Regions from separate parts of the Streptomyces sp. NPDC014995 genome, predicted to be linked through region 1. Evidence: predicted binding sites of a transcription regulator. Region 1 holds the regulator's gene; the other holds the start of a gene.
The links. The regulator HrcA, encoded in region 1, represses chaperone genes, less so after heat shock. The targets are predictions, from matches to a motif close to TTNGCACTCNGNNNNNCNGAGTGCNAA.

Region 1 (3,206 bases):
GGGCCGGAGCGGGGGCCTCGGGGCAGCAGCCTCCGGTGCCGCCCGCACCGGCCGGCGCGGGTGTCTCGCCCACGCCGGTCGACGCGACGTCACCGCCCGTTGAACGCGTCCTTCAGGCGCGAGAACAGCCCCTGCTGCCCCGGCTGGAACTGCCCCTGCGGCCGCTCCTCGCCCCGCAGCTTGGCCAGCTCCCGCAGCAGTCGCTCCTGCTCGGGGTCGAGCTTGTTCGGCGTCTGCACCTCGACGTGGACGATGAGGTCACCGCGCCCGCCGCCGCGCAGATGCGTGACGCCCCGCCCGTGCAGCGGGATCGACTGCCCGGACTGGGTGCCGGGCCGGATGTCGACCTCCTCCAGACCGTCGAGCGTCTCCAGCGGCACCTTCGTGCCGAGGGCCGCCGCCGTCATGGGGAGGGTCACCGTGCAGTGCAGGTCGTCGCCGCGCCGCTGGAACTGCGCGTGCGGCAGCTCGTGGATCTCGACGTAGAGGTCACCGGCGGGACCGCCGCCGGGGCCGACCTCGCCCTCGCCGGCGAGCTGGATGCGGGTGCCGTTGTCGACCCCGGCCGGGATCTTCACGGTCAGGGTCCGGCGGGAGCGCACCCGTCCGTCGCCCGCGCACTCCGGGCACGGAGTGGGGACCACGGTGCCGAAGCCCTGGCACTGCGGGCAGGGGCGCGAGGTCATGACCTGGCCCAGGAAGGACCGGGTCACCTGCGACACCTCGCCACGACCGCGGCACATGTCGCACGTCTGGGCGGTGGTGCCCGGCGCCGCGCCCTCACCGCTGCAGGTGGCGCAGACGATCGCCGTGTCGACCTGGATGTCCTTGGTCGTGCCGAAGGCGGCCTCGTCGAGGTCGATCTCCAGCCGGATCATCGCGTCCTGGCCCCGACGGGTGCGTGAGCGCGGCCCGCGCTGGGACGCCGTACCGAAGAAGGCGTCCATGATGTCGGAGAAGTTGCCGAAGCCACCGGCCCCGAAGCCGCCCGCGCCGGCGCCGCCCGCCTGCGAGAGGGGGTCGCCGCCGAGGTCGTAGACCTGCTTCTTCTGCGGGTCCGACAGCACCTCGTAGGCGGCGTTGATCTCCTTGAACCGCTCCTGGGTCTTCGGATCCGGGTTGACGTCCGGGTGCAGCTCGCGTGCGAGCCGCCGGAAGGCCTTCTTGATCTCTTCCTGCGACGCGTCGCGGCGCACGCCGAGAACGGCGTAGTAGTCCGTGGCCACCTACGACTCCGCCAGGATCTGTCCGACGTACCGTGCCACTGCGCGTACCGCTCCCATCGTTCCCGGGTAATCCATGCGGGTCGGTCCGACCACGCCGAGCTTGGCGACTGCCTCGCCGCCCGAACCGTAGCCGACCGACACCACCGACGTGGAGTTGAGTCCCTCGTAGGCGTTCTCGTGACCGATGCGTACGGTCATGCCCGAATCCCCGGCCTCGCCAAGGAGCTTGAGGAGCACGACCTGCTCCTCAAGCGCCTCGAGGACGGGCCGGATCGTGAGAGGGAAGTCATGTCCGAAGCGGGTGAGATTGGCGGTGCCGCCGATCATCAGCCGCTCCTCGTTCTCCTCGACGAGGGTCTCCAGCAGGGTGGAGAGCACCGTCGAGACCGTGCCGCGGTCCTCCGCCTCGAAGGCGTCCGGCAGGTCCTCCACGAGCCGCGGCACGTCCGCGAACCGGCGGCCCGCGACCCGGCTGTTCAGCCGCGCCCGCAGATCCGCCAGGGACGCCTCGCCGAACGGCGCCGGGCAGTCCACCATCCGCTGCTCGACCCGGCCGGTGTCCGTGATCAGCACGAGCATCAGCCGGGCGGGCGCGAGCGACAACAACTCCACGTGCCGCACGGTGGACCGGGTCAGGGACGGGTACTGCACCACGGCGACCTGCCGGGTGAGCTGCGCGAGCAGCCGTACCGTCCGCGCCACGACGTCGTCGAGGTCGACGGCGCCGTCGAGGAAGTTCTGGATGGCCCGCCGCTCGGGGGCCGTCATCGGCTTGACGCCGGCCAGCTTGTCGACGAAGAGGCGGTACCCCTTGTCCGTGGGAATCCGCCCCGCGCTGGTGTGCGGCTGGGCGATGTACCCCTCGTCCTCCAGGGCGGCCATGTCGTTGCGGACCGTCGCCGGGGAGACGCCGAGGTTGTGCCGCTCGGTGAGCGCCTTGGAGCCCACCGGCTCCTCGGTGCCGACGTAGTCCTGGACGATGGCGCGCAGTACCTGGAGCCGTCGTTCACTCAGCATGCGCGCACACCTCCAGAAAGTCGTCCCCTTGGCGCCTCGCCTGGCACTCTTCACTTCCGAGTGCCAGCGTTCCCCGGCCCAGTGTACGGCCGTGGGGTACGCCCGGGGCAAGGTCGGTCCCGCCGCACCGTGCCGCGCGGGGTGTCCCCCGCTAGCGTCGCCGTATGACGGTGACTTGGGAAGAGCTCGGGTGGGAGCGGGTCGCGACCGGCGTCGGGCGCTGCCGGCTGCCGGTGTGGGACTGCACGGCGGGGCTGGTCGTCGGGGCGGACGCGGCCCTGGTGATCGACGCGGGGTCGAGCCTCGGGGAGGGGGCGCGGCTGCGGATGCGGGCGGAGGAGCTCGCCGGCCACCGTGTGACCCATCTCGCGCTCACGCATCCCCACTTCGACCACGTCTTCGGGGCGGCGGCGTTCGCGGGCGCGGAGGTCTTCGCGGCGGTGGGCGCGGAGTCGGTGCTCACCCGGAAGGGCCGCGGGGCCGAGGAGCTGCGCGCGGACGCGGTGCGCCACGGTCTCGACGAGACGGCGGCGGCGGAGGCCGTGGACACGCTCGTCCGCCCCCGCCACCTGGTCTCCGGCGAGTGGACCCTCGACCTGGGCGCCGGCCGGCAGGTCCTGCTGGCGAACGTGGGCCCCGGCCACACGGCCCACGACCTGGCGGTCCTGGTGCCGGGCTCGCCGGAGGTGGTGTTCTGCGGCGACCTGGTCGAGGAGTCCGGCGAACCCCAGGCCGGCCCCGACGCCGTACCGTCCCACTGGCCGGCCGCCCTGGACCGTCTCCTCGCGTTCGGCGGCGAGGACGCGCTGTACGTGCCCGGTCACGGGGCGGTGGTGGACGCGGCCTTCGTACGGGCGCAGCGGGAGGCGCTGGCGGCCCGTTTCGGCGTGTCGCCGTGATCGCGTCCGGGCTTCTCCTATCGTCATCCGAATGCGCCAGTACTCCGCCGACCTGACCCCTCCC
Region 2 (3,206 bases), on a different contig from region 1:
TGTTGACGACGAGGGTGGACAGGGCCTCGCCCTCGACGTCCTCGGCGATGATCAGCAGCGGCTTGGAGGAGTTCGTCTGGATGATCTTCTCCAGCAGCGGCAGCATGTCCGCGATGGAGGAGATCTTGCCCTGGTGGATGAGGATGTACGGGTCCTCCAGGACGGCCTCCATGCGCTCCTGGTCCGTCACGAAGTACGGCGACAGGTAGCCCTTGTCGAAGGCCATGCCCTCGGTGAAGTCCAGCTCCAGGCCGAAGGTGTTGGACTCCTCGACGGTGATGACACCGTCCTTGCCGACCTTGTCCATCGCCTCGGCGATGAGCTCGCCGACCTGCTGGTCCTGGGCGGACAGCGCGGCGACGGCGGCGATGTCGGACTTCTCGTCGATCGGGCGGGCCGTGGCGAGCAGCTCGTCGGAGACGGCCTTGACCGCGGCGTCGATGCCCTTCTTCAGAGCGGCCGGGGAGGCACCGGCGGCGACGTTCTTCAGGCCCTCGCGGACGAGCGCCTGGGCCAGGACCGTGGCGGTGGTGGTGCCGTCACCCGCGATGTCGTTGGTCTTGGTCGCCACCTCCTTCACCAGCTGCGCGCCGAGGTTCTCGTACGGGTCGTCGATCTCGACCTCGCGGGCGATCGTGACACCGTCGTTGGTGATGGTGGGGGCACCGAACTTCTTGTCGATGACGACGTTGCGGCCCTTGGGGCCGATCGTCACCTTGACCGTGTCGGCCAGCTTGTTGACGCCGCGCTCGAGGGCGCGACGGGCGTCCTCGTCGAACTTCAGGATCTTCGCCATGACAGCGGGAGCCCTCTCGAATGTGGGTGAAAAAGACACTGCGCCCCGGGCGCCCGGTTTCTTAAGTGGTCGCGGGGGCCAGGGGCGCAGCTTCGAGCAACGAAATTGTGCTTCCGGTATGTCCGGGTGAGTTACTTCTCGATGATCGCGAGAACGTCGCGAGCCGAGAGGACGAGGTACTCCTCGCCGTTGTACTTCACCTCGGTGCCGCCGTACTTGCTGTACAGCACGACGTCGCCGACCTTGACGTCGAGCGGCAGGCGCTCGCCGTTCTCGAAGCGGCCCGGGCCCACGGCGAGGACGGCGCCCTCCTGGGGCTTCTCCTTCGCGGTGTCCGGGATGACCAGGCCAGAGGCCGTGGTCTGCTCGGCGTCGAGCGGCTGGACCACGATGCGGTCCTCGAGCGGCTTGATGGCAACCTTGGAGCTGGCGGTCGTCACGATCCGACCTCCCCCTTCGGAGATCTCACGGGGTTAACTGTCTGAGGTGGCGACCAGGTCGATCCGTCGTCGCGGGTGCCGGACCTGCCCGTCGCGTTGTTGGCACTCTCCAGTGGGGAGTGCCAGAGCTGAGACTATGACCGGGGTTAGCACTCGGTCAAGCGGAGTGCCAATGCCCGCGGCGCGTCGCGGGGTTTTCCGTGGCCGTGGGGTGCCCCTCGGGTCAGAGGTAGTCCTCCAGCCTTCCCACGGTCAGCCCCTGTTCCTGGACCCGCCGCAGCAGTCTCGTCGTCCGTTCCCGGAGGCTCGGGCCCGTCGTCTCGTCGGGGTCGACGGCGACGATGTCGCCGGGGCGGAGGCGGGGGGAGCCATGGGTGTACGTGAGGTCGGTGGGGCCCATGGAGGCGCGCCAGAGGACGATCGCCGTGATGCCGCAGTCGGCGGCGGCCCGCAGGGTGGTGGCGTCGTAAGTGCCGTAGGGCGGGCGGAAGAGGCGGGGGCGCAGGCCGAAGCGGGACTTGAGCTTGTCCTGCTGGCCGCAGATCTCGGCGCGCTGGCCGGCGTAGGGCAGGCCGCGCAGGGCCGGGTGGTCGAGGGTGTGGTTCTGGAGGTTCGCACCGACGGACTGGAGGCGGGAGAAGTGGGCGTAGGCCGGACCGACCACGCTGTCCGTCAGGAACATGCTCACCGGGAGGCGGAGTTCGCGGACCATGTCGACGAAGCGGGGGTCACGTTCGGCACCGTCGTCGTAGGTGAGGAAGACGACCCTGTCGCGGGTGGGGATGTGGTCGACGACCGGGGGGAGGTGGGGGTGGCGGCCGGGGGGCGGTGGTTTCGACGCGGGGGTGGGGGCGGGGGCCAGCGGGGTCGTCAGGCCCCAGCGGCGGTACGGCGGCTGGTGCGGCGCGGGGCCGTGGTGCGGCCGTACCCGGTCCGGCGTCCTCCCGCCCAGGTGGTCGGTCGGCTCGACGGACCGGGCGCAGCCGGTCAGCGTCGCCAGGATCAGCAGTGCGGCCGCCAGCCCCCGGGTTCTCACAGGTAGTCCTCCAGGCGTGCCACCGCGTATCCCTTCTCCGTGACCTTGTTCAGGAACCGGCGGATCATGTCGGGCATCGTGCCCTTCCAGTGGTCGGGGCCGCGGAAGTGGCTCAGGACGATGTCGCCGGGGTGGAGGTCCCGGTCCCACTCGCGGTAGTCCCAGTGGTCGGCGAAGACCTCCTCGTTCCAGAGTGGGGCGTACTTCACGCCGCAGGCCTTCGCGGCGCGCAGGGTGTCGCGGTTGTAGTTGCCGAACGGCGGACGGAAGAGGGTGGGCCGCTTGCCGTAGCGCTTCTCGATCACGTCCTGCATGCCGCAGATCTCGCGCTTCTGGCGCTTGTAGGACAGGCCCGGCAGGTAGGGGTGGTGGAGGGTGTGGTTGTTCAGGCCCACTCCCCCGCGCTGCATCTTCTTGAAGTAGCCGTAGTCCTCCTTGATGAGGTAGTCGCTGAGGAAGGCGGTGTACGGGATCTTCAGCTCGGTCATCATGCGCAGGAACGCCGGGTCCTTCTCGGCGCCGTCGTCGATGGTGAGGAAGACGACCTTGTGCTTGGTGGGGACGGTGGTGAAGACCGGGGGGAGGTCGAGGTCCTCGTGGTCGTCGACCTCGAAGCCGTCGCGGGTGGTGATGTGCGGCTTCCTTACGGGGGGTTCGGGGGCCCTCAGCGGGACCTTCCTCAGGCCCCAGCGTTTCGCCGCCGCGACCCGGTCCGCGTAGTCGGCGCGCAGCTTGTCCGCGTACGAGTTCAGGGCGCCCTCCGGCGGGGCCTGGCCGGGCTGCTGACCGGGGGCGGGACGACTGCCGGCGGGGCCCGGGCCGCCGCCCTGCGCACAGCCCGAGGCGATGGCGGTCAGCGCGAGGACGGCGATGCCACCCCTGAGCCTCACCCGCCGTACGACCTTTTTATCGTTTTGTACGACTGATCCCATGG

Region 2: a site for HrcA is predicted at 1,383-1,409, ahead of groES (co-chaperone GroES). Genes of this name have one in related genera too.

Annotation. Positions count from the first base shown of each region.
Region 1 covers NZ_JBIBVX010000020.1:13,482-16,687, forward strand. Annotated here, with positions in the region: gene dnaJ (molecular chaperone DnaJ) at 90-1,226, opposite strand; gene hrcA (heat-inducible transcriptional repressor HrcA) at 1,227-2,243, opposite strand; gene ACF1A1_RS32850 (MBL fold metallo-hydrolase) at 2,408-3,142, shown strand; gene ACF1A1_RS32855 (DUF3097 domain-containing protein) at 3,174-3,206, shown strand, end outside.
Region 2 covers NZ_JBIBVX010000004.1:149,837-153,042, forward strand. Annotated here, with positions in the region: gene groL (chaperonin GroEL) at 1-796, opposite strand, end outside; gene groES (co-chaperone GroES) at 928-1,236, opposite strand; gene ACF1A1_RS10250 (polysaccharide deacetylase family protein) at 1,460-2,272, opposite strand; gene ACF1A1_RS10255 (polysaccharide deacetylase family protein) at 2,269-3,204, opposite strand.